One region of the Agarivorans litoreus genome, then DNA from elsewhere that is predicted to be linked to it. Evidence: predicted binding sites of a transcription regulator. Region 1 holds the regulator's gene; each other region holds the start of a gene.
What was found. Region 1 encodes ArgR, which controls arginine synthesis, uptake and breakdown. Its sites were predicted from a motif close to ANTGAATANNTATTCANT; they were not measured.
Positions count from the first base shown of each region.

Region 2: a site for ArgR is predicted at 4,587-4,604, ahead of K5L93_RS12825 (aspartate aminotransferase family protein). Genes of this name have one in related genera too.
Region 3: a site for ArgR is predicted at 3,577-3,594, ahead of K5L93_RS15565 (2OG-Fe dioxygenase family protein). Genes of this name have one in related genera too.

Region 1 is NZ_BLPI01000001.1:2,911,122-2,922,041, reverse strand. It holds gene rnr (ribonuclease R) at 1-2,224, opposite strand, end outside; gene K5L93_RS13555 (tetratricopeptide repeat protein) at 2,302-3,021, opposite strand; gene mdh (malate dehydrogenase) at 3,272-4,201, opposite strand; gene K5L93_RS13545 (transporter substrate-binding domain-containing protein) at 4,382-5,089, opposite strand; gene argR (transcriptional regulator ArgR) at 5,279-5,746, shown strand; gene K5L93_RS13535 (ABC transporter ATP-binding protein) at 5,766-6,824, opposite strand; gene K5L93_RS13530 (ABC transporter permease) at 6,832-8,514, opposite strand; gene K5L93_RS13525 (Fe(3+) ABC transporter substrate-binding protein) at 8,617-9,651, opposite strand; gene amtB (ammonium transporter AmtB) at 9,786-10,920, opposite strand, start outside.
Region 2 is NZ_BLPI01000001.1:2,761,094-2,772,013, reverse strand. It holds gene K5L93_RS12840 (DUF1338 domain-containing protein) at 1-490, opposite strand, end outside; gene astD (succinylglutamate-semialdehyde dehydrogenase) at 501-1,970, opposite strand; gene astA (arginine N-succinyltransferase) at 2,010-3,041, opposite strand; gene K5L93_RS12825 (aspartate aminotransferase family protein) at 3,157-4,368, opposite strand; gene K5L93_RS12820 (anthranilate synthase component II) at 4,658-5,242, opposite strand; gene K5L93_RS12815 (cation efflux transmembrane domain-containing protein) at 5,344-6,252, opposite strand; gene trpS (tryptophan--tRNA ligase) at 6,388-7,392, opposite strand; gene K5L93_RS12805 (phosphoglycolate phosphatase) at 7,423-8,118, opposite strand; gene rpe (ribulose-phosphate 3-epimerase) at 8,128-8,805, opposite strand; gene K5L93_RS12795 (DUF2970 domain-containing protein) at 8,938-9,105, shown strand; gene K5L93_RS12790 (Dam family site-specific DNA-(adenine-N6)-methyltransferase) at 9,112-9,927, opposite strand; gene K5L93_RS12785 (AAA family ATPase) at 9,930-10,920, opposite strand, start outside.
Region 3 is NZ_BLPI01000001.1:3,373,086-3,384,005, reverse strand. It holds gene nadK (NAD(+) kinase) at 1-878, shown strand, start outside; gene K5L93_RS15575 (flagellar brake domain-containing protein) at 906-1,610, shown strand; gene K5L93_RS15570 (cysteine desulfurase-like protein) at 1,619-2,851, opposite strand; gene K5L93_RS15565 (2OG-Fe dioxygenase family protein) at 2,848-3,489, opposite strand; gene K5L93_RS15560 (multidrug effflux MFS transporter) at 3,730-4,950, opposite strand; gene K5L93_RS15555 (ABC transporter permease) at 5,106-5,960, opposite strand; gene K5L93_RS15550 (ABC transporter permease) at 5,970-6,827, opposite strand; gene K5L93_RS15545 (ABC transporter ATP-binding protein) at 6,817-7,932, opposite strand; gene K5L93_RS15540 (extracellular solute-binding protein) at 7,977-9,047, opposite strand; gene recN (DNA repair protein RecN) at 9,400-10,920, shown strand, end outside.

The sequences.
Region 1 (10,920 bases):
GTTTGCCACGACCGCCATCTTTGCCAGTTCGCTCTGGGCGGTCAAATTCGTCGTCCTGACCATCTTTATTAACGATGACAAATTCCATTTTACGATCGGCCATGTTTACCGAGGCTACTTTTACTGTAACCGCATCACCAATTCTAAAGCGCTTGCCGGTTTTCTCTCCCACCAAGATCTGGCGAGCGGCATCATAATGATAATAGTCGCCACGTAAAGAGTTGATATGTACTAAGCCATCAATATGAAACTCATCCAAGCGGGCAAAAAAGCCAAAACCGGTGACTGCCGCAATGGTTGCGGGTAACACGGTGCCCACGTGATCTTGCATGTATTCACATTTAAGACTGTCGGACACTTCTCGGGTGGCATCATCGGCGCGACGTTCGGTCATTGAACACACTTCGCCAAACTTATCCATTTCATCATCTTGATAAGAGTAACCACCGGTAACCGTCCATTTGTTTTTAACGGTTTTGCCGGCGGCCTCAGCTTCTAACTTATTAACTAGAAACTTAATCACTCGGTGCAATAACAAGTCTGGGTAACGACGAATAGGTGAAGTAAAGTGGGCATAAGATTTAAGCGCTAAACCAAAGTGGCCAATGTTGTCAGGTTGATAAACTGCCTGCATCATTGAGCGTAATAACATGGTTTGAATCAGCTCAAGATCAGGTCGCTCTTGAATGGCTTCAACTAGTTTAAAGTAGTCACTCGGCTGTGGTTCTTCACCTCCACCTAATGGCAGGCCTAACTCATTCAAGAAACCTCTAAAATTAGTCAACCGCTCTTTACCGGGGCGATCGTGCACCCGATATAAAATGGCTTGCTGATGCTTTTCTACAAACTTAGCCGCTGCCACGTTTGCCTGAATCATACACTCTTCAATCATTTTGTGTGCATCATTACGGGTTAGCGGAACAATTTGCTCAATTTTGCGTTGGGCATTAAAAATAAAACGGGTTTCTTGCGTTTCTAGCTCAATACCACCGCGCTGGGCACGGCTTACTTTTAAAGCGCTGTATAAGCGATGCAGCTCTTGCAAGTGCGGAACTTGCTCGGCGTAGCGTTGGGCTAAAGCTTCATCACCATCCAGAATCGCTGCCACTTTGTTATAGGTAAATCGCGCATGCGAGTGCATTACCGCTTCATAAAATTTATAACCCGATAAACGGCCAGCAGCAGAAATGGTCATCTCTGCCACCATACATAAGCGGTCTACTTTTGGGTTAAGTGAACACAATCCATTGGAGAGTTGCTCTGGTAACATAGGGATAACTTGGTCTGGGAAATACACCGAGTTACCACGATTTAGTGCTTCTTTATCGAGTGCGGCATCGGGACGCACGTAATAAGACACATCTGCGATGGCTACCCACAAACGCCAGCCGCCAGACTTTTTCGCTTCGCAATATACTGCATCATCAAAATCGCGAGCATCTTCACCATCAATGGTAACCAATGGTAGTTCACGCAAATCAACGCGGTTTTGTTTAGCCGCATCATCCACTTCTTCTTCAAGCTTACTAACGGCTTTAGTGACCGCTTTTGGCCACTCATGGGGAATATCGTGATTACGCAAAGCAACTTGCACTTCCATACCCGGTGCCATTTTTTCACCGAGAATATCAATCACTTTACCTACAGCCAGTTTGGGAGCCGAAGGGCGACTAAGCACTTCAATCACGACCACTTGGCCTTGGCGAGCACCTGCTGTGTCATTTTTGCCAATGAGAATATCTTGGTTAATTCGAGAATCGTCCGGCACTACATAGCGGTGATTACCCTCAACAAAAAAGCGCCCCACTAACTCTAATTTACCTGGTTTTAATACACGAATGACTTGACCTTCACGGCGACCACGCTTATCCATGCTAGATGGCGCTGCCAACACAAAATCGTTATGGAAGACCTTGCGCATTTCTTTTGCGGGTAAGAATAAATCGGTGCCTTCTTGGGTGGTTTTTAAGAAACCAAAACCATCACGATGACCAATAACGGTTCCGGTCACTAAGCCTAAACGCTCAGGTAAGGTATAAGCACCAATCCGGGTAGTCACTAAGGCACCTTCATCAAGCAACTCAGCAAGGCTTGCCGAGAATTGGCTTCGTTGTTCTTCACTGCACAAGGCTTTGAGCCAATCTTTAGAAACGGGGGCCATTTCTTCTGTTAAGGCAGCGAGTAAGGTCGATTTTAGTGTGGCCGACACAGCCTGATTTTGCATTAACTAACCTACTAAGTTGAGCAATAAAAAGTATTACTCTTCAAGAATAGCTCTATGTTAATGCTTTGCGCGTGGCTTTAGTAGGGTTGGTTGCTTGCTTTAGCTTTAACCACTACATATTCAGGCATTTTGCTGGCAAGCGCGGCCAATAATTGGCTGGCTTCTCGGTGAGTTTGTTTGTCGGCAATGATTGAATGATGTAACCAGCGATAAGCATCTTCGTAATCGTAAGGGCTGCCTTTGCCTTCTACATAGAGAGATACTAAGCGCAACTGAGCGGGTAGAAAACCTTGTCCGGCTGCTTCACGTAATAATGGAATAGCTTTGGCGTAATCTTGCTGAACTAAGGTACCGGTTGCGTAATAGCGGCCTAGTTGCTCCATGGCCGCAGCTAAACCTTGATTAGCCGCTCGCCACATGTACATAACGCCAAGCTCAGGATTTGAATCAACACAGACTCCCCATGCCAGCATATCACCCCACAAAAACTGGTAAGCTGGAATAGCGACTTTTTCGGCCCGTGCCTCAATATCTTCAACTAACTGGCAATCGTCTGCTTTCACCCGAGCAAGGTGCTGATTGTTGTTAATCCAAGTAATTAACTCGTCTTGCTTATAAAGCTGAACCGCTTCAATATCTGATGGACTGGTGTATTCGGTAGGATCGATAGTGACCGGCTCAGCTTGCTGTGCTGGCGTATCTAATTCATCATCCACTGACAAGGCATCAATAGATTCTGCAAAGGCCGCTGAACTTATTCCCGCAGCAAGAAGTAGTGAAATGATCTGCTTATTCATAGCCGTTCCTATCGTCTTAACACTTAAGCTATCGGCATCATGCCAAAAAACTAAAGCCACTTTTATCCTTGCTATTCTAAATGGCTTTTTCAAAGCTAAAGCTAGTTTAATGCCTCGTTAAGATTAGTTTAGCTCAAGCGCTACGGCGCAAAAAATCAAGAAACAAAAGCTTTATAGTCAACCATTTACACTAAAAATAGGCACAAAAAAGGAGTGCGATGCACTCCTTATTTGGAACTAAGATTTGCAATTAAACAAATTCTACGCCTTTATCGATGTCACCATGTAAGGTATCTAACATGCCGTCAATTGCAGCTTTCTCAAATGCACTAGTCTCACCGTAAGGTAAGATTTCAGCAACACCCTGAGGGCCCAAACGTACTGGTTGAGCAAAGAACTTAGCATGTTCACTGCCACCATCAACGTAGGCACACTCAATTACGTCTTCGCCTTGAGCGGCTTTAACTAGAGACAAACAGAAACGTGCAGCTGCTTGGCCCATAGAAAGCGTAGCGCTGCCGCCACCCGCTTTAGCTTCAACTACTTCAGTACCGGCGTTTTGAATGCGCGTGGTCATCGCAGCAATCTCTTCATCGGTGAATGAAATACCATCTAGCTGAGATAACAATGGCAAGATAGTTACACCACTGTGGCCACCAATAACGTTTAAGTTAATGTTGGCAGGGTTTAAGCCTTTTGCTTCAGCAATAAATGTTTCAGAGCGGATTACGTCAAGTGTAGTCACACCAAACAATTTAGCAGGGTCGTATACACCGGCTTTTTTCAATACTTCTGCAGCAATTGGCACAGTAGTATTAACAGGGTTAGTGATAATACCGATACACGCTTTAGGGCAAGTAACAGCGACTTTCTCGATAAGGTTTTTAACAATCCCAGCATTGATGTTGAATAGATCTGAGCGATCCATACCTGGCTTACGCGCCACACCAGCTGAAATAAGAACGATATCGGCACCTTCTAGGGCCGGGCTTGGGTCTTCGCCCGCAAATCCTTTAATGGCCACTTGTGTAGGGATGTGGCTCAAATCTACAGCAACACCTGGTGTTACTGGGGCGATGTCGTAAAGCGAAAGTTCAGAACCAGCGGGTAACTGAGTTTTTAATAGTAATGAAAGGGCTTGGCCAATTCCGCCTGCAGCACCTAATACGGCAACTTTCATCAAACTTCTCCATGCTTTTTGTAGTTGTAGAGGGGATGTCTATAGAGACAGCTGACAAGATAACGGAATCCGCCTCAAAATACAATTTAGCAACATTTTTAAAGCAAGTTTAAAACAGGAAAAGGCTGCCTTAATCACACTTTAACAATATGGCTTAAGACCTTGGTCTAACAGTATTTGTTAGTTAAAAAAGGACTGATATATTGTTTGGTAAGTACCATTATTTTTTAACACTTTAAGCGCATGGTTGATTTGATTCAGCAGGTCTTCGTCTTGCTTGGAAATAGCCATTCCTAAACCACTGGCAGGATAGCTTTCGTCTACTTGAGTAACAAAATTTGGATGACTCGCTAACCAGTAGTGCGCGGCAGCGGCATCCAAAAACACCGCATCTATTTTCGTTTGTTCTAAATCATTAAGTGCCAATTGGTAACTGGGATAAGCAATCGACAAAATATCTGGCCGTTGCTCACGTAAAAAACGCATAAAGCTAGATCCACTTTGTACCGCCACCACAGCGCTATCAGCGATCTTTTGCTTCGAACCAGTAATATACACCGCCATGTTGTCAAAATAGGCATCACTAAAGTTAACTAACTGTTTGCGCTGCTCGGTGATATCGAGGGCAGAAATAGCTATGTTGTAATGCCCCGCCGCCACACTGGTGAGCAGGCTATCAAAGGGCTGGTGATAAAACTCGCACTCTCTATTTATTTGTAGGCATATCGCTTTGGCTAGCTCAATGTCAAAACCTACCAGTTGCTTTTGCTCGTCAAAGGCTTCAAAAGGCGGGTAAGAGGCTTCGGTAACAATTCGCAGGGGTTTATCTTCAGCAAAGGCTGAACCAAAGATCAAAACAGGAAGAAGAATGAAAAGTTTAATCCACATAATCAACTACTCATCGAGCCGGATGGGGCTATCATAATTCAGCTTAGCAAAGGCTCACAACTAATTGTTATTAAATGCAATAATAATTCTGTGCCGGAGTATGCATTTATATGCATAAAACTAGAATAAAGTTGAATTAGAGTAAAAAGTTGGCGACAATGACAACGGATTTATAAGCTCGGATCACCGATGAAATATAGCGATAAACAAGAACAGTTAATAAAAGCCTTTAAATCACTGTTAAAAGAGGAACGATTTGGCTCGCAAGCCGAAATAGTGACCGCCCTGCAAGAGCAAGGTTTCGAAAACATTAATCAATCGAAAGTGTCACGCATGCTAAGTAAATTTGGCGCGGTGCGTACGCGTAACGCAAAAATGGAAATGGTTTACTGCTTACCGGCAGAATTAGGAGTTCCAACCGTTTCTAGCCAACTTAAAATCTTAGTATTAGAAATGGATTTCAATGACGCACTCATCGTTATCCACACCAGCCCCGGCGCAGCTCAACTAATCGCCCGTTTGCTAGACTCATTAGGCAAAGCTGAGGGTATTCTTGGCACCATTGCTGGTGATGACACCATTTTTATCACTCCTACTCGCCAAGTAGATATTGCCGATGTCTTCCAGTCTGTGAAAGAACTCTTCGAGGTTGGCTAACTACGCCTAATTAGCTTCCCTAAAGCGATGCTTTAGGGAAGACAAATGCCGCATCCCTATCTACCGATAACCATACTTTTGTGCCAGCACTCGCTTGCCAATGATCGCGCATTCGCGCGTGAATCACCCGCTCAGGCATATTGCTTAGTTGCAATCTAAAGTGAGTTTCGTTACCCATTGCATGCACTGATATCACTGTAGCTTCTATCTGATCTTTGTTTTCTAGCTGATGCACAACAATGTCTTTTGCACGCACTATAATCTCGGCTGTTTGCTGATTTTCTATCTCAGTTGCAGAAAACACTCCAAGTGGCGTGTTAACTTTGTTTTCCTCCACTGTTACTTCAAAGCGATTGCTAGGGCCAAACAAGGCTGCAACAAAAGCATTTTTAGGGTGATTGTAAATCTCCTGAGGACTAGCATTTTGCACAATTTCCCCCTTCTCCATTACCACAATTTTGTCAGCAATAAACATTGCCTCTAATGGGTCGTGAGTCACCATTACTGCAGGGGTATTGGTCTTCTTCAGTACATCAAGGGTTTCTTCTCGCACTTGTTGACGAAGGTGTTCATCAAGTGCTGAAAATGGCTCATCTAACAACAACGTACTTGGCTCTGGCGCTAATGCGCGCAGTAAGGCAACCCGTTGCTGTTGGCCACCCGATAGGGTATGCGGAAAGCGTTCTAATAAGCCCTGCATACCCATATTGTCTAAGCTTTCTTTAATCCAACGAGTCCGTTTAGCAAGATCTTGTTGCTTGCGTAAACCGTACTCGATATTTTTACGCACACTCATGTGAGGGAATAAGGCATAGTCTTGGAACATCATGCCAATGGCACGTTGCTCTGGCGCTAAATGAATCGCTTGCTGGGGCGCAGCCACTAGCTTGTCTTGCAAGTAAAGCTCGCCGCTTTGCAGTCGCTCTAAACCGGCAATAAGACGTAATAGTGTGGTTTTACCGCAGCCAGAAGGCCCAAGTAAGGCAACAATTTGATTTTCGCTCACTTCAATGCTGACATCTTTTAATGCCTGTTGCTCACCATAAAAATGATTAACTTTGCGTAAAACAATACTCATTGCGGGTTTATTGTCCTTGTGGGCGACGTTCAGAAGAACCGATATTTCGACTCATAATAATAACCGGGATAATGCCCGCCAGTAATATAGTTAATGCAGCCAAAGCGCTTTGCTCAAGCTGTTCTAAAGAGGCTAAATCCCATACTTGGGTTGATAAAGTATCAAAATTAAACGGCCTTAGAATCAAGGTGATAGGTAACTCTTTCATGGTATCTACAAATACCAGTAACATGGCGGTAAGTACGCTTGGCCGAATTAATGGCAGATGAATACGCCAAAGGGTTTTGCCTGAGCGACTGCCAAGAATACGTGAAGCATCATCCATCTCAGGAGTAATTTTGGTAAGGCTTGCGTCGAGAGTACGGTAACTTAAAGCGATAAAACGCAGCGAATAGGCTAGTACCAAGGCGCCACCGGTGCCCGTGAGCAGTAACCCGGTGGGATAATCAAACCAAGCTTTCATCAAGCTATCAACAGCATTATCAAACACACCAAGCGGGTATAAAATCCCTACCGCTAGCACCGCACCGGGGATGGCGTAACCTAAGGTAGCGGCCTCTGCGATACTCCGTATTTTATTACTTTTAGATAAACGAACTCCATAGGCTAACAACAAACCTAAAATCGTCGTTAGCAACGCAGCCATAATCGCCAGAGAAAAGCTGTTCCAAGCGCTGCTTAAATATAGCTCTAAGCCTTGGTCTAAATTGCGCAATGCATAATTAGTTAACACCGTGATTGGCAAAATAAAACCAAGGCTAATCGGCAATAAACATAAAGCGGTCGCGAGCCACGCCTTGAAGCCCGAAAGCGGTTCGGCAAACATAGCGGGAGATTGACCGGTTAGCTTATAAAACTTACCAGCGTTGCGGCTATAGCGCTCCAAACCCAGCAGCAATATAGAAAAACTCACCAGCAGTAAGGCTATTTGAGCAGCGGCCGACAAACTGCTCATATTTAGCCATACATCAAATATTCCCGCAGTTAACGTAGGCACTGCAAAAAACTCTACCGTGCCATATTCGTTAATGGTTTCCATAAGCGCTAATGTAACCCCAACCACAATGGCAGGTCGCGCTAGTGGCAATGCTACCTTAAAAAAGCTCTGAGTTTGACTTTTGCCTAGGCAGCGGCTCATTTCAAAAAGCTGTGCAGCTTGCTCCACAAAAGCAGCACGAGCTAACAAATACACATAGGGATATAGCACTAAACTCAATACCGCAATGGCGCCTTGAATAGAGCGTATTTCCGGGAACCAATAGTCTCGTGCGGTTTGCCAGCCAAATAGAGCGCGCAAGCTTTTTTGCACAAAGCCTGCGTATTCAAGCTGATCGGTGATAACGAAGGCGAGTATATAACTAGGCACCGCTAAAGGTAGCAACAGCGCCCAAACCAAAACCGACTTCAGAGGGAAGTTAAAGCGCGTGACTAACCAAGCCGCACCAGTGCCCATTAAACTAGTAAACAAGGCCACGCCTAAGCACAGCACTAGGGTATTTTTAACATAAATCCAAAATACCGTATCCAGCAAATGCCGCCATATATCTTGGTTATTTGACCATGATAGGGCAAAAATAGTAACGATAGGAACCATTGCTAAAGCTGCAATGGCCATAGCAAGCCATACCCATGGGTCAAAGCGTAAACGAGCTAACGAGAAAGGCGAAGTTGAATTAGCGGTAGTGCTCATAGCTTCCAAATAAAATAAACGGCACGAAACCGAAAACTAATAAAGCTGACCTAAGGCCAGCTCTATCTATGCTTGCTAGTAGAATTGCAAGTTTAACAATCTTTACATGTCATAGCCAACACGGTCAACTAAACGTGCTGCTGCTGCACGTTGATCTGCCACTTCTTGCAGAGAAATGCGGTCAGCTTTAAAATCACCTAAGCTTTCAATAAACTCGTCAGTTTTAATGCCTGCACGAACCGGCTCTTCAAAGTTGGCGGTTGCGTATAAACCTTGCGCTTTCTCGCCTACTAAGAACTCTAACAACTTAATTGCGTTGTCTTTATTTTTAGCCGTTTTCAATAAACCTGCACCTGAAATGTTAATGTGCTGACCGCGGCCGCCAATGTCTTGGTCTAAGTATACAACACGGATCTGCTCAGCCCACTCTTGCTGCTCTGGGCTCTTACTGTTGTAGAACATCTTGCCCATGTAGTAACGGTTAGCAATCGCTAAGTCACACTGGCCTTCGAAGATGGCTTTAGCTTGAGCACGATCGTTACCCTGTGGCTTGCGTGCCAAGTTAGCTTTTAGACCTTTTAGCCACGTTTCTGCGGCAGCTTCACCGTCTTCTGCAATCACTGAAGCAATTAAACCAATGTTGTAAACATGCTTACCAGAACGGGTACAGATACGGCCTTGCCATTTGGGATCAGCTAAATCTTTAAGTGAATTAAGCTCGCCTTCTTTAACGCGGTCTTTATGAGCATAAATAACCCGAGCGCGTGTAGTAAGGGCAAACCATAAGTTATCTGGGTGGCGTAAGTGAGCAGGCACTACTTCATCAATAACTGGAGACTGAACCGCTTCAAATAAACCGGCAGCGCGCACTTCTTCCAAACGGCCTATATCAACAGTTAGTACCAAATCTGCAGGGTTGTTTTCGCCTGCCGCTTTAATCTTTTCAGCTAAACCTTTTTCAGCATGCACAACATTCACCTTAATGCCGGTTTCTTCGGTAAACGCATCAGTTAATGGTTGTAACAAGCTTTGTTGGCGGTAAGAGTATAAGTTTACTTCTTCTGCAGCTAAGGCTGGCGTGGCTGCCACTAGTGAAGCCAATACAGCCACTAATGAAGAAAATACTGATTTATTCACAAATGAGTCCTTCAATATATGTTAAACGCAAATCGTTATCATTTGACTTTAGATTAACATGGGATCACATCGTTGACTATGTTTTAAAACAAAAAAAGGCCCGCTAAGCGGGCCTTTTTTATTACTTTTTAATTTTAGCTAGAAGACTTAACTGTTACGAACTCTGGGTATGCATCGATACCACAATCAGCAATGTCCATACCGTTCATTTCTTCTTCTTCAGAAACTCGGATACCCATTACAGCTTTTAGGATGCTCCATACGATGAAGCTTGCTACGAATACCCATGCAAAGATAGTTAATGCACCGATGATTTGGCCAGAGAAGCTTGAACCATCGTTAGTCAGTGGAACAATCAATAGACCGAACAAGCCAACTACACCGTGAACTGAGATAGCACCAACTGGATCATCAATCTTAATCTTATCGAAGAATACGATAGACGCTACAACCAATACGCCTGCTACAGCACCAAACAGTGTAGCTTGAAGCGCAGTAGGAGTAGAAGGTTCAGCAGTAATCGCCACTAGGCCGGCTAACGCGCCGTTTAGTAACATTGTTAGGTCTGCTTTACCCCAAGTTAGCTTACACACTAGTAGTGCAGCGATTGCACCAGCCGCAGCAGCAGCGTTAGTGTTTAGGAATACCATTGCTACAGAGTGAGCGTTTGAAGCATCAGCAAGTTTCAATACAGAACCGCCGTTAAAGCCAAACCAACCCATCCATAAGATGAAAGTACCCACAGTAGCTAGCGGCATGTTAGAACCTGGAATTGGGTTAACCGAACCGTTTTTACCGTATTTACCTTTACGAGCACCTAGTAGTAATACACCGGCTAATGCTGCTGCAGCACCTGCTAAGTGAACAATACCTGAACCAGCGAAGTCAGAGAAACCAAGGTCGCCTAGGTTGTATAGACCGAATACGTCTGCACCGCCCCATGTCCAGCTACCTTCTAGAGGGTAGATGAAACCCGTTAGCACTACAGCGAAGATTAGGAATGCCCAAAGCTTCATACGCTCAGCAACTGCACCCGAAACAATAGACATTGCAGTTGCAACGAATACTACTTGGAAGAAGAAGTCAGAAGCACCTGAGTATACGCTGCCGCCTTCAAAGCCTTCTTCAGCTTTAGAAGCTAATACGCCACCTAGGTCAAAGGCTTCGATGCCTGATAAGAAGATACCGCCGTCATACATGATTGAGTAACCACAAATCAAGTACATGATACATGCGATAGAGTAAAGAGCGATGTTCTTAGTAAGAATT
Region 2 (10,920 bases), 150 kb from region 1:
TAAAGTGATTAGCGCGGTAGCCATAGGCTGCTAACCATGCGGCATATTCGCTTTCAGCGAGTAATGCTTGGTAATCGCTATAGCTTAACTGCCAAGGCCGACCTGAAAAGAATACTTCTGGGCGTTGATATAACTCGTCATTCACTTGGCAGGCCAAACGCTGAACAATAGCTTGCGCTTGAGGAGAAAGGCTTTCCACTTGTAACTCACTAATAAACACCTTAGGCACTGTTGGGTCACTATGTTCAAAGTGGGCTGCATCAAGGTGCTTGTTAGCAAAGTGATAAGTACCTCCTTGGATATAACCCATTGCTAGCAAGTGCTTGGCAAACGCTTCTACGCCGGTATTTGGCAGATTAAAAGTGCGCACCGCAATATGATCGTTAACGATTGGAGCGCCGCCGCCCAGTAAGGCATGAATAGACTCTGCGCTTGGTGTTACCGCCAAATACTGTTGCCATAAACGCTCAAAAAATAAATCGATAGTCATCGCTAACTCCTTAGAAGTGTAAGCCTGGACTTAAGGTTGCAGGCATGACACTGGCTTTACCTTCCATCGACGCCACTGGGTAAGCACAATAATCGGCAGCATACTTCGCGCTAGCCCGATGATTACCCGAAGCACCTACCCCACCAAAAGGCGCTGCGCTAGAAGCGCCAGTAATTGAGCGATTCCAATTAACAATACCTGCTCGAATGCGGTGGCGGAAGTTTTCCCACAGAGCTGCATCGTTACTTAACAAACCCGCAGATAAACCGTATCGGGTGTTATTGGCTTGAGCAATTGCACTGTCCCAATCGTCATAACGAACCACTTGCAGCAAAGGGCCAAAGTATTCTTCATCGGGTAAATCGGCTATTTTACTCACCTCAATAATACCTGGGCTAACAAAGCCTTTATCTGCATTTGCTTGCTCAAGTTCAACTAAACACTCACCACCCAATGCTGTTAACTTTTCTTGAGCGGCAACCATACCCGCAGCGGCTTTTGCACTGATCATGGCACCAATGAAGGGCTGTTGCTCGGCATCGTAGTCACCCACTTCAATCGCCTTAGTCACAGATACTAAACGCTCAAGGATTTGCTCGGCTTGCTCGGTTTTTGGTAAATACAAGCGGCGTGCACAGGTGCAGCGCTGGCCTGCAGAGATAAAGGCTGATTGCACAATATCGTGAACCGCCGCATCTACATCATCAACCTCAGCCACAACTAAGGGATTGTTACCGCCCATCTCTAAAGCCAAGATTTTATCTGGCTGGCTAGCAAACTGTTGATGCAGAACGTGGCCAGTATTAGAACTGCCCGTAAAGAACAAACCGTCAATTCCCGGATGTGAGGCTAAGGCTTTGCCAGTTTCCACTTCACCTTGAACAAGATTAAGCACGCCCTCGGGCAAACCTGCTTGTTGCCATAGCTTCACAACTTGCTCAGATGTCTTAGGTGTTAGCTCCGAAGGTTTAAGCACCACTGTATTACCTGCGATCAACGCTGGGATGATATGACCATTAGGTAAATGCCCCGGAAAGTTGTAGGGACCAAAAACCGCAACCACTCCATGAGGCTTATGACGCAATACTGCAGTTGCAATGGGCAGCTCAGAGCTTGACTCGCCAGTACGCTCAAAATAGGCTTTCTCTGAAATGCCTGCCTTGCCGATCATTGCTGCAATTTCAGTACGAGTTTCCCATAAAGGTTTTCCCGTTTCTTGAGCGATTACCAAGGCTAAGGCTTCTTTGTTTTCTTCAAGCAAGCCAGCAAATTTTTTGATGATAGCAAGGCGCGCCTCAACACCGCTCATGTACCAAGCAAATTGGCTGTCTCGTGCTGCAGTTACTGCCTTATCTACTTGGCTCGCAACTGCTGACTTGCCCTGCCACACCGACACATTTTTAGCAGGATCAATCGAGTTAAAAGCCTCGCCCTCACCCGCCAACCATTGACCGTTAATAAACTGATTTAAATGTTCCATCTACAACCTCAAATCCTTTATTGCTGCCCGCGGGCAAAATTATTGTTCGAAACGCAGTGCGCCAATGCGAATTTGCTCACCATCGGTCACTTCTAAGGCCATAGCAGCTTCTTTAGAAATCACTGCGTGGCATTTTTTGCTATCTAACTCTATCTGAGAAACACATGCTCTAAACTCTTGTAAACGCGCATTGGTAAGCAGCATTTCTTCGGCTGCTTCGCTAGGTTGCCCAACATGTACAATTACTTTGAAGGAATGCTTCACGCTCTCAATCAGCTTGAGAGGACACTCTACGGTAGGGCCAGCATCAAAGATGTCTACATAACCGTGTTTGCAGAAACCCTCGGCCTCTAATAATCGCAGCGCCGGTCGAGTTTTTTCATGTACTTCACCAATTACGGCTTGCGCTTCTTTGCTAAGTAAATTGACGTAAATGGGATACTTGGGCATAAGTTCAGCAATAAACTCTTTCTTACCTACACCTGTTAGGTAGTCGGCGGTAGGGAAATCAACACTAAAGAAGTTATCTTGCAGCCATTGCCAGAACGGTGAACGGCCTTGTTCATCGGATACGCCGCGCATTTCGGCAATAACTGAGTCGTTAAAACGTTGCGGGTGCTCGGCCATTAACAAAAAGCGACACTTCGACAATAAGCGACCATTTTGGCCTTGTCGGTGAGACTCTTGCAAAAACAAGGTGCATAGCTCGGTCACACCGGTGTAATCATTGGTTAAGGTGAGGGTTTCCACCACGTTGTATACATTTAGGCTACGTGAAGCATGTACAACTTTGCCGAGATGATAAGTATAAAATGGGCTGGCCATGCCTACTGCGGCATCTATGGCGCTGGTACCCACTACTTCACCAGTTTCGGTATCCTCGGCCACCATTAAATAATGCAGGTCGCCAGGGTGGTCGATATCACTGGCAAACGAACGAATAGAATGCGCGAGCTTTTCACGCAATAAAGGTTCGTCTACTGGTAAAGAAGTAAAGCCTATCCCCGAACCCACTGCCATTTGTAACAAGGCAGGGTAATCCGTTTCCTTAATAGGACGGATAACTAACATGGCTATTTCTCCCTTTGTTAAATAGCATGAAGCCGTAGCTAAGTATTAGCCACTATTTGTGTTTATTAAAAGTATTGCTTGGGCTGAAAGCTTTAACGGCATCAGCCCAATGGGTTTAAGCGTTTACCACGTTGGCAACAGCTTGCTCAAAACGCTGCATGCCTAACTCAACGTCAGCTTGAGGAACAATAAGAGATGGAGTGAAACGCACAACATTAGCACCAGCTACCAGAACCATCAGCCCTTCAGCCGCTGCGGCCAATAGAAAGTCTCTGGCTCGGCCCTGATATTGCTCATTTAATACCGCACCTAACAGCAAACCTTTGCCACGCACTTCTGCAAATACCTGATACTTCTCGTTGATGCGATTAAGTGCTTCTCTAAACCATTGTTCACGTTGCTTAACGCCACTTAGTACTTCTTCTGAGTTAACAATATCAAAAGCCGTTTCAGCGACAGCACAAGCCAATGGGTTACCACCATAGGTGCTCCCATGCGTGCCGACTTTCATTGAAGCTGCAATAGCAGTAGTGGTTAACATCGCGCCAATTGGGAAACCGCCGCCTAAGGCTTTAGCCGAAGTTAAAATATCTGGCGTTACACCTAAGCCCATGTATGCGTATAGTTCGCCAGTACGGCCAACACCGGTTTGTACTTCATCAAAAATAAGCAAAGCTTGGTGTTTATCACAAAGCTCACGCACTTTTTGTGCAAACTCTAAGTCAGGGCTAATAATGCCGCCCTCACCTTGCAAGGGTTCCATCATCACTGCGCAGGTTTGATCATCAATAATGGCTTCTAAGGCAGCAAGGTCATTGTAAGGAATGTGCTCTACATCGCCGGGTTTTGGCCCAAAACCGTCTGAATAAGCCGCTTGACCACCCACGGTTACGGTAAAGAAAGTACGACCATGGAAGCCTTGTTCAAAAGCGATGATTTTGGTTTTATCGGCAGAGCCATGCTCAATGGCGTAACGACGCGCTAGTTTTAGTGCGGCTTCGTTGGCTTCTGCGCCAGAATTACAAAAGAACACTTTCTCAGAAAAGGTACTGTCTACCAATTTTTTGGCTAAACGCAATGCTGGCTCATTAGTGAGTACATTACTTAGGTGCCACAGTGAGTTGCCTTGTTCGGTTAAGCTCTTCACCAACGCGGGATGACAATGGCCTAAGCAGTTAACGGCGATACCACCAGCAAAGTCGATATACTCACGACCGTCTTGATCCCATAAGCGCGAACCTTCACCCTTCACCGGAATAATGGCCGCTGGTGCATAGTTTGGAACCATAACTTCATCGAATAGCGCGCGAGTAACAGCGTGTGACATGTAGTGTTCTCCTTTAGCTTTCTGGCTATTCCGTTATACAGGGCCAGAAAGGTTAATAGTTTGTAAACAGTTTGGCGATTATGGCAAATCTCAAGAGCCTTGTCTGAGCATAATGCCTTTGAGCCATACAAAATATGGCCATTTTTACGCATATTCAGTGCATAGTTCTAAATCAATTATTGCTAAGCTGACAGAAAACAGCCAAAGACTTAGCCACTACAGCATAAATATGCACAATCTATTCATTCTATAAAATCACTAGATAAGCATTTATAGAATCTAAAACGTTCTACTTTGTAGAATCAACAAAGTTAGCTAATAACTGTAAACCTTGTTGTGTAAGTATACTTTCTGGATGAAACTGCACTGCATGGATCGGTAAGCTCCGGTGTTTTAGGCCCATAATTTCATGCGCTTCGCCCTCATCATCTTGGCTCCATGCAGTTACTTCTAAGCACTCTGGCAAGCTATCTTTCGCCACCACTAAAGAATGGTAACGCGTTACCATTTGTGGATTAGCCAAGCCCTTAAACACTGATTGCTGCTGATGATAAATTGGCCGCACTTTGCCGTGCATAGCTTGTGCTGCACGCACCACCTGAGCGCCAAAATGTTGCGCAATACATTGATGCCCCAAACACACCCCCAAAATAGGCAAGCGCTGAGCAAACCTGGCAATCACATCTAGAGATATGCCAGCCTCATTAGGCGAGCAGGGCCCTGGCGATATTACCAAATGGCTGGGGGCTAATTGTTCAATTTGCTCTAGAGTAATTTGATCGTTACGACGCACTTCAACCTTAATACCTAACTGCGAAAAGTATTGATATAGGTTGTAGGTAAATGAGTCGTAATTGTCGATGATAAGTAACATGTAGCTTGAGCAAACCGTGTATAAGTCAAAACCAAGAAAGTCGCTATAGTAGCCGATTTTAAACAGCGACACAGCGACTATTCAGTGCAGTTTAGTTTAATTCAACTTGCAGCATCTTCGCTCGAAGCTTTAGGCTCTACAAATACTATCTCAGTGTAGTTGTTTTCATAAAATTGATTGGCTAAAGCTCTCAGCTGTTTACGCTGCTGCACCATGTCGCTAAGGGCAAGTTGAGATTGTTGGCATTCTAACTCTAGAGTTACCCAAAATCTGCGGCCGGTTTTCATTACCATGGCATCAGCAACACTAAAACCATCTATTAGAGATTGCTCATTAAGTGCCGCTAAAAATGGCTTAGTGTGGGCATCATCAGGCGCGCTAAGCAGTAACTCTTTAAAACCGTTTTTAACCAATAAGTACGGATCTTTTAGAAACACCAAGGAGAACACAATTACCAATATTTGGTCTACGTAGCGGGCTATCCAGCCGATGCTGCTATCTTGGATCAACAATACAATGATAAGCGCGACGCCAATAGCACCAGAGATCACAGAGTTGATTAACCAACCCTGCTGCTCCGCTAGAAGCAAATTAGATGCTTGTTTTTGATTGCTACGCAAACATACATACCACGCAAGTAAACACCCCGCTACAGCCGGCGCCACATACACTAACATCATGCCAATTTGTGGTTCTCGCCCACCAGCAAGCATGGTTTGCAAGTTGGCTGATAAGGCAAATGCTACCAAAACTAAAATCGAGATACCTTTCACCATTACCATTAAGGGCTCGAAGGCAAAATAGCCCATGGGAAAACGTTCATTGTAGTTTTGGCTGGTTAGGTAGGCGATACGGATACCTATGAATGCCATAATTGAGGATAGTAGATTAAATACGCCATCTAGCATAATGGCGCCAGATTCAGTGTAGACTCCCATAGCTATGCCCCACGTAGCGAGCAGCAAAGCAATTATTGCCGACACAACTAAGGTTTTACGTTCAAGATCCATCTATTCCTCACAGAGCCAGTTATCAACACATTGATATACCAATAGATACTAGCAAGCACTTAGCTATGCCACTACTATTAACTAGACATAAAAAAACCCAGCTATTAGCTGGGCTTGTCGTTAATTAAGTCGCTGCTACTTCAAACTAATAAAACCTAGTACGTCATAAACTGCACGTAGGGTTTTACTGGCTTGCTCACTGGCACGTTCTGCACCTTTAGCCATAATAGCCTGCAAAGCTGCCTCATCTTCTCGTAGCGCTTGATAACGAGCTTGAATAGGCTCCATCATCGCTACTACAGCGTCAGCGGTGTCTACTTTTAGGTGTCCGTACATTTTGCCTTCGTAGCTTGCCACTAAGTCATCAATTGACTTACCAGTTGCTACCGACTGCAAAGTGAGTAGGTTAGATACACCAGGCTTTTCATTACGATCAAAGTAGATACGTGCCTGCTCATCAGAATCAGTCACCGAAGCTTTAATCTTTTTGGCGATCTGTTTAGGCGTGTCACTCAATAAGATGAAAGCCTTAGGGTTGTCATCAGACTTAGACATTTTCTTGCTGGGCTCTTGCAAAGACATAACCCGCGCACCAAATTTTGGAATAAATGGTTCAGGAACTGTAAAGATCTCGCCATAAAGATTATTAAAGCGATGGGCGATATCACGAGTTAGCTCAAGGTGTTGTTTTTGATCGTCTCCCACTGGCACAGCATTGGCTTGATACAATAAAATATCGGCGGCCATTAACGCAGGATAAGTATATAAGCCCGCATTAGTATTGCTCGCATACTTGGTCGACTTGTCTTTAAACTGAGTCATACGATTCAGCTCACCCATTTGCGTGTAACAGTTTAACGCCCATGCAAGTTGAGCATGCTCAGGTACTTGCGACTGAACAAATATGGTGCTTTTGTCTGGGTCTAAACCACAAGCGATATACATCGCTAAGCCATCTAACACTTGATTAGTAAACTGCTTAGGTTCTTGGCGAACAGTAATGGCATGTAAGTCGGCTAACATGAAATGACAATCGTAGTCATTTTGCATATCAATCCACTGATTTATTGCCCCAATATAGTTACCAATGGTTAATGAACCAGAAGGCTGAATGCCACTTAATACAATCGGTTTACTCATGTTGTTCCTATAAAAACTATTACTATGGGCTTAAGCTGTAACCGAGTCTTTAATTAACTCAAGCAATGTTACAAGGCTGTCTGCCACCAAATCGGGGCCACTAAGTGCGATATCTTCACCGTAGTTATAACCATAGGTCAAGCCTAGCGAGCGACAACCCGCGGCTTTTGCAGCTTGAATATCATTTTTTGAGTCACCCACCATCAATAAATCTGCCATCTCAACCTGGCAGCGCTCAACTAAGTGCTGCAGCGGCAGTGGATCGGGCTTTTTACGTGGCAGAGAATCACCTGATAAAACTACGTCAAAGTATTGTGCCAAATTTAAAGCTTCTAATAGCGGCTGAGTGAATACGCTAGGTTTATTGGTGACAATAGCCATTGGCACATTTAGCCTAGAAAGCTGTTCTAAACTCTCAGCTACGCCATCATACAGCTTGCTGGCGACACACAGTTTTTCTGAATAATGCTGAACAAACAAATCTTTTGCTTGTAAGTACAGGCTCTCTTCAATATCGCTGGCGATAGTATCCGAACCAGACAAGGCGCGTTTAATTAACACTTCAGCGCCATTGCCTACCCAGTGGCGAACGGTTTGTTCTGGAAATTGCTCCCGTCCCAAGTCCAGCAGCATGGCATTAATAGCCAAGGCTAAATCAGGCGCGCTGTCTACTAAGGTACCGTCTAAATCAAAAGCAATTAACTTTACCGCTTGTAATTGGCTCATTTGTTTACCTTAATTAGCAACTTTAGCCAGTTCGGCACGCATTTTATCGATTACCGCTTTGTAATCAGGTTGATTGAAGATGGCAGAACCCGCCACAAACATATCGGCACCCGCTTGTGCTACTTCAGCAATATTGTCTGGCGTTACACCGCCATCAATTTCTAAACGAATATCGTAGCCACTCTCGTCAATCTTTTTACGCACTGCACGTAGTTTATCTAGGGTATTTGGAATGAACTTTTGACCGCCAAAACCAGGGTTTACCGACATTAACAATATCATGTCTAGCTTATCCATTACGTAATCAAGACAGTGTAGAGGTGTAGCAGGGTTTAATACTAAACCGGCTTTACAGCCTTGTTCTTTAATTAGCTGCAAACTGCGGTCGATGTGCTCTGAGGCTTCAGCATGGAAGGTAATCATGCTCGCCCCAGCTTTAGCAAACTCAGGAATAATGGCATCTACCGGCTTAACCATTAAATGCACATCAATGGGTGCAGTAATGCCGTAATCTCGCAGTGCCTTACACACCATTGGACCAACGGTTAGATTAGGCACGTAGTGATTGTCCATCACATCAAAGTGGACCACATCTGCACCAGCAGCCAGTACGTTATCCACTTCTTCACCCAAACGGGCAAAATCTGCGGCTAAAATTGAAGGGGCAATTAAAAAAGGTTTGCTCATTGGGTTAACCATTGGATTTGAAAGTGCGCAATTTTAGCGCAGCTTGTGTTGTGATCCAATCTCTGTACAAAGATTGTTTTTATGTCATGCTGAAGTTATTCAGCAAAAAGGGCAACAAATGGCAGAAATATCATGTCTGTGTTGAAAAGTGTTCTCGGTGCGTTGTTTGGTGTTCAATCGGATAAACAACGGCAACATGACTTTAGCCAAGGCAAAGCGTGGAAGTTCATTCTAGTGGGTATCATTATGGTTACGCTGTTTGTATTAGCGATAGCAGCGCTAGTGTCGGCAATTACCTAAGGGTGCTTAATTGGCCTGATAATAAGCCAATAGTTCGGCAACTTTCATTCGTTGCTGCCCTTTACGACTAATGGTTCGGCGCACACTTAGTTGGCTCAATTCACTATGCTGATAAATGCTGCGAGTGAGCGGTAAATCATGATTACTAATCAATACAGAAGCTCCCCGCTGCTGGGCCTCTATGGCTAAATCGCCTAAACGTTCTTGGTCACTTCGATTAAAGCCTTTACTTGCGTAGTTGGTAAAACTAGCTGTAGGACTAAGCGGAGCATAAGGCGGATCGCAATAAACTATATCGCCAGCCTTTACTTCGGCAAAGGTTTCCACGTACGAGCAGCAACGAAATTCGGCCTTTTGCGACTTCTCGGCAAAAAACTCCAGCTCTTGTTCAGGGAAGTAAGGGCGCTTATAAGAACCGAAGGGCACATTAAAACCACCACCGCGGTTATAGCGACATAAGCCGTTATAACCGTGACGATTCATATACAAAAACATTAAAGAACGTTGGTAGCTATCTTCGGTGGCATTAAAACGTTTACGCACCTGGTAGTAATACTCGCTTTGATTACACTCTTGCGTGAAGTAGTGCTTGGCATCATCAATGAACTGCTGCGGGCATTGCTGCAATATTTGATACATATTGATCAAATCGGGGTTAATGTCACTTAATAAGTAGCGCGGATAATCGGTATTTAAAAACACCGAAGCGGCGCCCACAAAAGGCTCTACCAGCAAATCACCTTCAGGTAATTGTTGCTGGATGTCTTCAATTAAGCCGTATTTACCGCCGGCCCATTTTAAAAAAGCACGTGTTTTCTTCATTACTACTGAGTCAATTCAAACTGAACCTGTTTAAATTGCTTAATCAAAGAATCAAGATTTTGCTGTTTTAAACTATTGCGAGCGGCTTGGGCTTCTTCGCGCGTGGCAAAGTCACCATAAATAATTTTATAAGGAACATTTGGATTGGCGCTAGAACGGTATACCCACACCTCATGCGCCCATTGTCGAGCCGACACAAACTGTTGTGCTTTTTCGCGATTATTTAGCGCCATTAACTGAAGGGTATAACGCTTGCTTGGCTTAGCATCCAACAGGGCTTTTACGTTAGTGACCTTAATAGGAACTTCTTGTTGAGTTACATCGCTAGGCACTTGCTCGACAGCTACCTCTTCGGCAGATTCTGCCAACAAATTGCCACTATCTTGAATTTGAGCGACGAGCTCAGTGTCTTCACTAGGCTGGCTTTGTTCAGCCAGGAGCTTATTAACCACGTCATCTTCCACCACTACCCGCAACTCAGACTCTGAGCTTTGGCTGGTTAAATCTAGCTCTTTAGGTAGATCTTGCGATGGCAGCTCTGCCGTTTCTGCTTCGCTATTTGAACCAACGAACTCTGAGCTATTTTGTTGCGATTTATTAGCAGCACTTTGGCTAGGTGAGCTACCATTGGCTAAAGTAGGCTCTTCCATTAAGGCTAAGGCAATACGGCTGTCATCGCTCTGTTCATTGCCACCCCAGTCGTTGATAACTTGCACCAGTAAACCAGCTACCGCTGCACATAACACCACCGCAATAACGATATATAATTTACTTCTATTTGGGGTACTTGCTTCCGCCATGGGAATATCTCCGGTAACGATTTGATCGACAAACTGATAAATTAAACGAGGATTTCCTTTCGCCGAGGCGATGTGCTGCTCAATGGCTTGCTGGTTCTCAAATTCCGCCACGTAGTCAGCACGATTAAATAGTAGTGAAGCCAACTCGAAAGATTCAGTATTATTTAAAGGCAGGACATCAAAATAGAGAACC
Region 3 (10,920 bases), 460 kb from region 1:
CTCAAACCTTCAACACTATTGGTTTAATTGGCAAACCCCACCACGAGGGCGCCAATAATACCTTAACAGCGCTCTACCATTGGTTGCTTGAACAATCATATTGCGTATTGGTAGAAGAGCAGACCGGCCAACAACTCAGCATTGATGGGCTTAATCTGGTTAGCATTAACCAAGTAGGCGAACAAGCTGATTTAGCCATTGTGGTTGGAGGCGATGGCAATATGTTGGGAGCAGCGCGAGTATTATCGCGCTACGACGTTGCCGTGCTAGGGGTTAACCGCGGCAACCTTGGTTTTTTAACCGATTTAGATCCCTTTAACTTTGAGCATCCTTTAAAAGAAGTATTGCAAGGCAAATTCATAACCGAGAAACGCTGCTTATTAGAAGCCAAAGTGCTGCGCCATAACGAAGTTAAAAGCCATAATAGCGCAGTAAACGAGGTGGTACTGCACCTTGATAAAGTGGCCACCATGTTAGAATTTGAGGTGTATATAAATGACCACTTCATGCTTAGCCAACGCGCCGATGGACTGATTGTGACCACCCCCACTGGGTCTACCGCCTACTCGCTATCGGCTGGAGGACCGATCCTCACGCCAAATTTAGATGCAATAGCTTTGGTGCCAATGTTTCCTCATACCTTAAGTTCGCGCCCCATTGTGGTAGACAGCGATAGCGAAATTAAACTTAAGTTGTCACATGACAATAGTGAGCACATGCATATTAGCTGCGATAGCCATGTATCACTGCCGGTAATGCCGGGTGATGAAGTGATTATTCGCAAACAAAATCATCCGTTGCGCCTAGTTCATCCTAAAAGCTATGATTACTTTAAGATCTTAAGAACTAAGCTCGGCTGGGGAAGCCGCCTGTTCTAAGCAAACATGTAATAAGGAAGTTTTATTTTGCCAGCTACACCAAGCCCTCGCGTTAACCAACGCCAAGAAGTTGTAGAAATAATGCGACAATTGCGTTTTGGCGACGTTTTAGATGTGCAGTTTGTAAAAGTAGGTAATGTACGGATTAAATGTAAGCTTATTGGCTTAGATGACGCTAACTTTCTTATCTTTGCTGTGCCTAAATATGCCCAACAAGGCCATGGCGACGTATTGGTGGAAGGCATGGCTTGCGTGATCCGTTCAATCATTGAGGGAGAAGCTGGTCAGTGTATTGCATTTCGCAGCATCATTACCGACATCATCAAATCCCCTAAGCACTTATTGTTTGTTAAATATCCATCTGAAGTAGAACGTTTTAGCCTACGCAAACAGCAGCGCGCAAGTACGCGTATTCCTGCAACAGTCACTCACCGTTCTTCAGTGAGCGACCAGCAAATTGAAAACGATTTAAGCTTTGACGGCATTATTCTCGATTTATCCGCCGGTGGTTGCCGCTTCAAAATGGCGTGGCCAGAAAGCAATGGCAAACTGTTGCTTGATAGCGTGTTTGTGTACATTCGAATTCCCGGCAAACCAGAGAATGACACAGTAATCGAAGGCAATATAAAAAGCCAAAGCCGAGATGGTCATAACCATATTGCTGTGGGTATTAAGTTTCAAGGTGATACCGACCTAAATGAACTATTTGCTCACCTAGCCTTAGACGTATAAAAAGGTTACTAGGCACAGTAACGATCTAAAAGGTCCCACAAACGGTCCACTTCTTGATGAGTGTTATAATGCATACAACCTACACGTAACACCCCACCTTTATCCATCACCCCCAATTGCTCCATCATGCCTTGCGCATAAAAATGCCCATGCCACGTGGCAATATTATGCTCGCCCAACATAGCGGCAATTTGCTGCGGCTGAGTATTTGGCCAGCACAACGAGAACGTTGCAGTGCGCATGTGTGCACGCTGCAAGCTACTCTCACCGTAAAGCGTGGCTTGCGGATGGGCAGCCAAGCGCTTCAAAAAATGCTCGCTTAAAGCTTGTTCATGCGCGGCAAACTGCTCAAAACTGGCGGTTAATGCTGCTCGCTTATTTTGCTGTGGGTTCCAATCAGCCAAGTAGTCAACTGCTGCACTCATGCCTGCAATAGCCGCAAAGCTTTGGGTGCCGGTTTCAAAACGACCAGGACCAAGATTAGTCGCGGGCTCAACTTTATAAGGTTTGAGCAGCTCCAGCCAAGGATCGGCTACATAAGCAATACCAAGGTGAGGCCCAAAAAACTTGTAAGCCGAACAGAGCAAGAAGTCGCAGCCCAGTTGTTGCACATCCACTAAACGATGTGGCACATAATGCACCGCATCCACATAAACCATTGCGCCTACGCTTTTCGCTTTATGGATAACTCTTTGTAAATCAACAATGCTACCGCTGGTATTAGAGGCATAAGTAAGCGCAATAAGGCGGGTATTAGAATTTATCAATGACTCTAGGTGCGCATAATCCAAATTACAGTTAGCCGGGTTAATTCTCACTTGATGCACCTTAGCCCCTTTGTCGGCAGCTGCCTGTTGCCAGCTCGACACATTGGAATAATGATCAAGTGCGGTCACCAGTATTTCATCATTAGCTTGCCAGTCTCGGCTTATTGCTCTACTTAACTTAAAGGTTAAGGATGTCATATTGGCATCAAACACAATGTTATTAGCGCTAGCAGCATTCAATAAGGTTTTAGTCTGCTGCCTCCCTTTTTCTACAACCTGTTCAGTATGCTTGCTACTAGCAAAAGCGCCGCCTAAATTAGAATTACCTTTTATAAAGTAATCGTTCATGGCTTGCAGCACTGAAGCGGGCAGTTGCGCGCCCCCTGGCCCGTCTAGATAGATTAAGGGCTCTTCATCCCCCCTAGCATTTAAGGCAGGAAACAGCTTGCGTGCAGCCTCTACAGAAAAACTCATGCTTCATCCTTTGCTGTTAATACAAATACATCCATAAAGCCCGGTTCACTGGGGCGATGAGCACGAATTGGCCTTGCATAGTGCCAAAGTTTACTGTCATCAAGTAGCGCGACTTCACCACTGTCTAGTGCTAAGGTCATAATCGGTGCTTGATGTTTATCTTTAAACACCATGAAGTCTCCACCATCAATATTATGACGACGAATGCCCACTACGGCGATATGGCTAAATCCATCTTGATGCACTCCTTCAGGAGCAACTGGTGTATCGGAAGCCTGCGCGGCAATTCTAATTTGATGAATTTCAATCTCTTGCTGTTCACTTAAGCTATTTGCTTCCAAGAAAAGGGCACACATTTCATACATGCCTTTAGAAGCAGTAATGCTCTGCTCAATATCCTCAAACTGACGAATAACATCGCCTTGAAAGTGATTCACCTGTTCACTTTGCACAAAGCTCCGACCTGGCAGAGCTTGCACCTTTCCATCATTAATACGAACAACAGAATAGCGACGTAAACGGTATTGCCCATCGGCATGCTTAGTATGAGGAAGATTATCAAATGAAGACGATAAATCGTGCACTGCGGCACCGCTTAAATGGTTTAGCTGTAGTAAACAGTCTGCGTGAGTGTTCATGGTTCAATCTCTGGTTAACAAAGTGATAACATTAAGACTAATAATAAACAGCTGCCAGCGCCACACCAAACAGCATTAAGAATCACAAATTACTATAAATTCAACATTTAAAACCAAATGATATTTCCAGGATTAGTTAAAACACCAAACCGTAACAACTAATCAGTGGCTTAAAGAAAAACTCTCCAGTTTTTCCTTAAGCCACTGATTTAATGTAGATTAAAAACGATATTTTATGCTTTAAGAAGCCAATGATTGCTTGCCTTTAAGATCTGGATTGTCGAAGCCCTTGATTAGCAACAAGCTACTCGCTGCCACTAACCAAAAGCCGATCACCACTGGATAACAAGTTTGGTTGAAGCTAAGGCCGATAAGGCTACCAATGGGAATAGCCACCAGCGTAGAAATACTCGCCACAAACGCCGAGCCCATTCCTGCAATTGCTCCTAAAGGCTCCATGGCTAAAGAGTTTAAATTACCAAACAAAATACCAATGCAGAAAAATGCTGGGATCAAATAAGCCATTAACCACCAAAGAGGAGGCACTCCGCTGCTAGCTATTAGTAATAAACAAAATACGCTCGTAAGGGCAAGTAAGCCCCACAACGCAGCCTTAATCATTAAGCGCATGCCTAACTTAAGTACAAAACGACCATTCACTAAGGATGCAACACCTACGGCAATCGCCGCTAAAGCAAACAGCAGCGCAAAGTTGTCGGCTTGATTGTAGAGTTGAATAAACAATAATGGCGCGCTATTTAAGTAACCCATAAAAGCGCCAAAAATAAAACCAGATACAATGGTGTAAACCAGCGCACTGCGCTTTTGCAGTAAATGCTTAAGCCCTTCTACAAAGCTTTGTAATGTTAGAGGGCGACGTTTATCCAAGGTTAAGGTTTCTTCTTGTCCCCGCCAAAAGCCAAGACCAGTAGCAATAGCCATAAGCAATAACATGCCGAAGATCCAACGCCAGTGGGCCAAACCTAAAATAACTTGGCCCACCGCGGGGGCCAAAATCGGCACGACAATAAATACCGAAAACACCACAGACATAATGCGCGCCATTTCAGCGCCTTTTAACTTGTCGCGCACTAAGGCCATAGTAATAATTCTTGGCGCTGCTGCGCCCATACCTTGCAGTACTCGCCCGGCGATAAGCCAAGCAAACGAGCTAGACAATACACAGATAATGCTACCTACAATAAATAGTAGGTAACCAACATAGATAGGAGGTTTTCGGCCAACTGCATCTGACCATGGCCCATAAACAAGTTGGCCAATCGAAAGGCCTATAAACAGTGATGTGATGGTCCATTGGGCATGCGCGGGATTAGCCAGTTCGAAATCTTCGGCAATAGCTAACAGCGCCGGTAGCATCGCATCAACCGACAAGGCCACCAACGACATCATGCCCGCAAGTAAGATAATAAAGGCTTTAGAGTGGGTACTGCTGTGTTTCACCAACTACTCCCTAGTACAACAGTGAGCTGTTGGTTATATCACGCTCAAATCGCAATAGCGATAAACAATAACAGCGCAGCTAATTTTTAACTTTTATCGTCAATTTAAGTGCATAAGCCACAACAAAACGTTGTTATCTTTTAAACACTAAGAACTTAATCCTGTTTACTTTTGCCATCAAATAACATCGATACCAAAGCAATAAAAGCAGAGCCAAGCATCAATAATAATGACACAGCATTGAGCACTGGTGTTGACCCTTCGCGTAAACGGTCATACATAGCAATAGTCAGCGGCGCGTCGGACCCCACCAGCATTAAGGTAGTATTAAAGTTTTCGAAAGACATTAAAAAGCTAACCACAGCAGCTCCGATTAAAGCGGGGCTAAGAAACGGCAATACCACTGTAACAAAAGCTACCCAAGAGTTAGCCCCTAGGTTTAGCGCCGCCTCTTCCAAGCTAAAATCAAACTTACGTAAGCGAGCTAACACCACCAAGGTGGCAATAGTGGTAATAAATGCTACTTGGCCAATCACCACCAACACAAAACCTGGCCTCAACCACTCTAACTCCCAAGCAAAGCTGTTCTCAATGCTGTTCGCCAAGCTGCTACTGGCGACTAAAATCGCCACCCCTAAAATCACTCCAGGTATCACTAAAGGCAACAATAAACCAATGTATAACCAGTTCTTCCCTGGGAAATCAAAACGAATGAACAGCCAAGCATTAGCCGTGGCAAGCAGTAAGGAAAACAAGGTAACAAAACACGCTATCGAAGCACTCACCGCAATGCTAGATAACAAACCATCATCATAAAGAATGCCCAGCTTAGGCTCAGTTTGACCAATAAACCAATCCAAGGTGAAGCCTTGCCAAGGTAGTGCCGCAAACAAACTATCATTAAATGCAAACACCGCCACAATGCTTAATGGCAGTGCCAAAAAGACTAAAAACCCCACCATATAGAACTGATAAAAGGATTTAGCAGGGCCACGTAATTGATGCAGCATAAGGCACTCCTAACGTCCCAAAGTACGACTAAATGATTGGCCACTTAGCTTTAAACCCAGCGCCACGACTAAGGACGAAACCAGCAATAAAATCACCCCAAAGGCAGCGCCCAACTCCCAATTAAAACGCGTAATAAACTGAGTGAAAATCTGTTCGGTAAACCATAGGCTATCTTTTCCGCCCAATAAACGCGGTGTTAAATAATTTCCTAGGCAAAGCATAAACACCATGATGCAACCCGATACAATACCGGGCATAGCATAAGGGACAATTATTGAGGTAGTAACGTTCCAACCATTGCCGCCCAAATCGTAACCGGCTTCTATTAAGCTTTGATCCAAGCCCTCCAAAGTGCTTACCAATGGCACCACCATGAACAACATTGAGGTATACACCAACCCTACCAACATGCTCACATCGTTGTACAAAAATTCAATCGGTTGCTCGGTCAACCCCAGAGCCATTAAACCTTGGCTAATCACACCAGATTCACGTAGCAATATCATCCAACCGTAAGTGCGCACTAACTCACTGACCCAGAAAGGCAGCAAGCAACTTAACAACAGCAAACGTTTAACTTTACCTTGCGCTACCTTAGCAATGAAAAAGGCCACCGGAAAACTTACCAGCAAGGTGATGAAAGTGGCTAACAACGACATCCACACAGTGCGCAACAAAGTTCGCCAATAGAGCGGCTCGCCCAAAAACTGTTGGTATTGGTACCAACCTACGCTGTCCCCAGCCACATAATCCCGTTTGATGAAAGACAGCTCTAGCATCTGCAAATGTGGCAATACAATAAGCAGAACAAACCACAGTACAAAAGGAAGCAGTAATAAGTAAAACCCAAGCCCTTTAGCTTTCACCCTTCACCTCTTGGCTAATACAAATTGCTTGTTTAGCATCCCAAAATATTCGTAACTTACTGCCCGGAACTATGTGCTGCAAAGAAAAACTGGCACCTGGAGCCACTCGGTAACTGTCTTGATGGTGAGTATCTTTAACCACTAAGGTGGAACTTGCGCCATCAAACAAGCATTCTTCAACTTCTACATCAAACTGGTTATCGGCTTGAACTTCCCTTCCCGCTTCACAAATTCCAATGGCTTCTGGCCGCACAAATACATCCACCAGCGACTTTTCTGCTTGATCAATAGTAGTCGCTACGATCAGGTGGCGACCTCGAGCGGTTTTAAGTAAAGCAACACCTTGTCGTTGTTCACACACCACTGCTGAATGCGCATTGGTTTGGCCAACGAATTTGGCCACAAACGCCGTATTCGGTTGATAATACAGCTGCTGCGGACTGGCTACCTGTTCAAAGCGGCCATTGTTCATTACCGCCACCTTATCTGACATCACCAAGGCTTCAGATTGATCGTGAGTAATGTAGATAAAGGTTGTGCCAAATTCGCGCTGCAAGTGCTTTAGCTCAACTTTCATTTTTTCACGCAGTTTTAAATCTAGTGCGCCTAAGGGCTCATCAAGCAACAGTAAACGAGGCTCCAGTACTAAGCTGCGGGCAATCGCAATGCGTTGTTTTTGCCCGCCCGATAACTGAGTAATTTGCTTGTTTTGACTGCCATCTAAGCCCACTCGCTCTAACACATCTTTAATCTTATGCCGTCGCTCGTTGGCTTTAATACCACGGCGCTTTAATCCGTAAGCAATGTTCTCCGACACATTCATGTTCGGAAAAAGAGCCAGGTGCTGAAACACCATATTCACTGGGCGCTTATTTGGCGCTAGTTCGTTAACCCGCTTTTGATGGATCTGAATCTCTCCTTCACTGGGTGATTCAAAGCCAGCCAACATTCTTAATAAGGTGGTTTTACCGCAGCCAGAAGGGCCTAAAATAGAGAAAAACGAGCCAGCCTCAACTGAGAAATTAAGCTTATCTACTGCTGTAAATTCTGAGAAATGCTTCGAGAGGTGTTTACATTCAAGATCATATTTAGCGTTTGCCGCCATAGTACTTCCAAATAAAGCAGAGGGGCGCGAGCGCCCCAATAAAACTAGTTGGCCGCTTGTACGCGATCCAGTACTTTGCCTTCCATAGCTTCTAAACCAGCAGGAACAGCGGGGTACCACTTAATGTTGTCGATGTCGTCGCTACTAAAGCTGGCGTTAAACTGCGACTTCGCCAATTCGTTTACGTAAGCGTCTGAACCTTTAGAAGCGGTGAAGTTACCTGCAGCTTCGGTAATTTTAGCTGCTACTTCAGGGCGCATAACAAAGTTAATCCACTTGTACGCAGCATCTACTGCTTTAGACTTTTTAGGAATGGCAAAAGTATCAATCCAACCCAAAGCTCCAGATTTAGGCGCTACAAACTGGATATTCTGTTGATCACGATTTAGCTTCCAACCGCCAGCATCCCAAGCCATAGCGGCAACTACTTCATTAGAACGCATCAAGTTCATTAACTCGTCGCCGCCAGACCAGTAGGTCTTAACCAAGGGCTTACATTCCACCAGAGCCTTTTCAACTTTGTTCAATATTTCTTGGTACTTAACCGGATCAGCGTAAGCAGCAAACGGATCTTCACCCAATGCAAAAGCAAAACCGATTAAGGTTGGGCGCTTTAAGCGATAAGAAATTTTACCTTGGTACTGCTGCTGACATAGGTCGGTGTAATCGGCCACATCTTTTGCCATTTCACCATTTACCACCAAACCGCTGGTTCCCCACACATGAGGAACACCAAATACTTGCTCGCCTACAGCGGTATTCTTTTTGGTAGCATCTAACATTGAAGTAATAATTTGGGTCTGGTCAATACGAGCTAAATCAATAGGCTGATATATGCCAAACTGCTGTTGCACACCGGTGATACGGTCTTGGCTAGGTTGGGCTAAATCAAAGCCCGAGCCGCCAGTTGCGCGAAGTTTAGAGATCATGTCTTCGTTGTTTGATTTAGTCACTTTTACTTCAATGCCGGTTTCTTTCTCAAACATTTCGATAACTTCTTGTGGTGCATAGCCGCCCCAAGTAAGCAAACGTAAAGTTTCAGCATTGGCCTGCGCACTTACCATTGCGCCCATGCTAAGTGCCAAGGCACTTAATGATAAACGTTTATTCAACATAATCTCTTCCATGTAGTTCTACGGTTAAATGGTTTACCGACAAAAGCGGCTTATTTACAACAAGTATTTGATAAACATGCACCAATTTAATGACACTAATGTGACAAGTAAAAGCGTAGTCGTAAAATTAGAAGGCGTGAAGCAGTGAGATAAAGTATCGTTTAGAAAAGAGCTGTATTAACTAAAACTATAAAGCCATGCGAGACAAGGGCTGGCAAGATTCAAATTTCAGTGAGACCAAATCTCAGTCTCAATCTCGAATGACACAATTAGCTTTAAGAATTTTGCCTTGCATCAATTCCATTGGGGCTATATATTTATACAGTTACTGTATAGATAATCAGGTAGGGATATGCTCACTCAATTAAGCGTACAAAATTTTGCAATTGTTCGGTTTCTTGAACTCGACTTACACCAAGGTATGACCACCATCACTGGTGAAACCGGTGCTGGTAAATCTATTGCCATTGATGCGCTAGGCGTATGTTTAGGCAATCGCGCCGAAGCCTCAGTAGTTAGGCAAGGGGCAGATAAAGCCGAAATTAGTGCCCAATTTGATTTAAGCAATAACCAAGGTGCCCAGCTTTGGCTGCAGCAAAATGAACTGCTAAGTGATGATGAGTGTATTCTGCGCCGAGTGATCACTAAAGAGGGACGCTCGAAAGCCTATATTAATGGTACCGCGGTGCCCGCTGCGCAGTTAAAAAGCTTGGGCCAATACCTTGTCAGTATTCATGGCCAGCACGCCCATCAACTATTATTAAAGCCAAGTCAGCAACTAAGCATTGTTGACCAATATGCAGCTCACCCTCAACTTATCCAAGATGTAAAACAAGCCTACCAAGCTTGGAAAAGCCTATGTAATGAGAAAGAGCTAGCAGAACAACAACAAAATGAATTAGCTGCACAACGTCAGTTACTTGAATACCAAGTCAAAGAGTTAGATGAATTTGCCCTGCAGCCGGGGGAATACCAAGATATTGAGCAACAGCACCAATGTTTGTCTCATAGCACCGAGCTACAACAATCAAGCTATCAACTTACTCAGCTACTTGGCCACGATGAGCAAGTAAATGTATTAGATATGCTGGGACAAGCCTGCAAAACCACCAGCCAACTGCTCGAATTAGACCCTAAGTTAGATGCAATCAATAACCTATTGCACGAAGCACAAATCCAAGTAGAGGAAGCCACTCAGCAATTGAGCAATTACAGTGAGCAATTGGAGTACGACCCAGAGTTGTTTGCAGAATTAGAAGCGCGCTTAAGCCAAGCTTTAGAGCTTGCAAGAAAACACCAAACAAACCCAGAACAACTGCCAGAGCTTCATCAGCAGTTACAACAACAACTAGAGCACTTAAGCCAACAAACTGCACGTTTTGAACACCTTACCGAAGATATTGGTAAGGCATGGCAACAGTATTTAGCTAAAGCCAACAAGTTGTCTAAAAGTCGCGAGCGCGCCGCCAATAACTTAAGCAAACAAATCACCAAAGAAATTCATAAACTAAGCATGGCAAAAGCTCAGTGTGAGTTTTCTTTACAAAGCGATGAGCAATTTACCAACGCCAACGGCATTGACCGAGTTGAACTGCTGGTACGCACCAACCCAGGCCAACCCATGCAAGCCATCGAAAAAGTCGCATCCGGCGGCGAGCTCTCACGCATAGGCTTAGCGATTCAGGTAATTTGTTCTGCCAGTATCTTAACCCCTACACTAATTTTTGATGAAGTGGATGTGGGCATTAGTGGCCCAACTGCTGCAGTGGTTGGCGGCATGTTGCGCCAGCTAGGTAAACAATGCCAAGTATTGTGTGTTACTCACTTACCGCAAGTTGCAGGCCACGGCCATCAACAAATGCTGGTAAGCAAA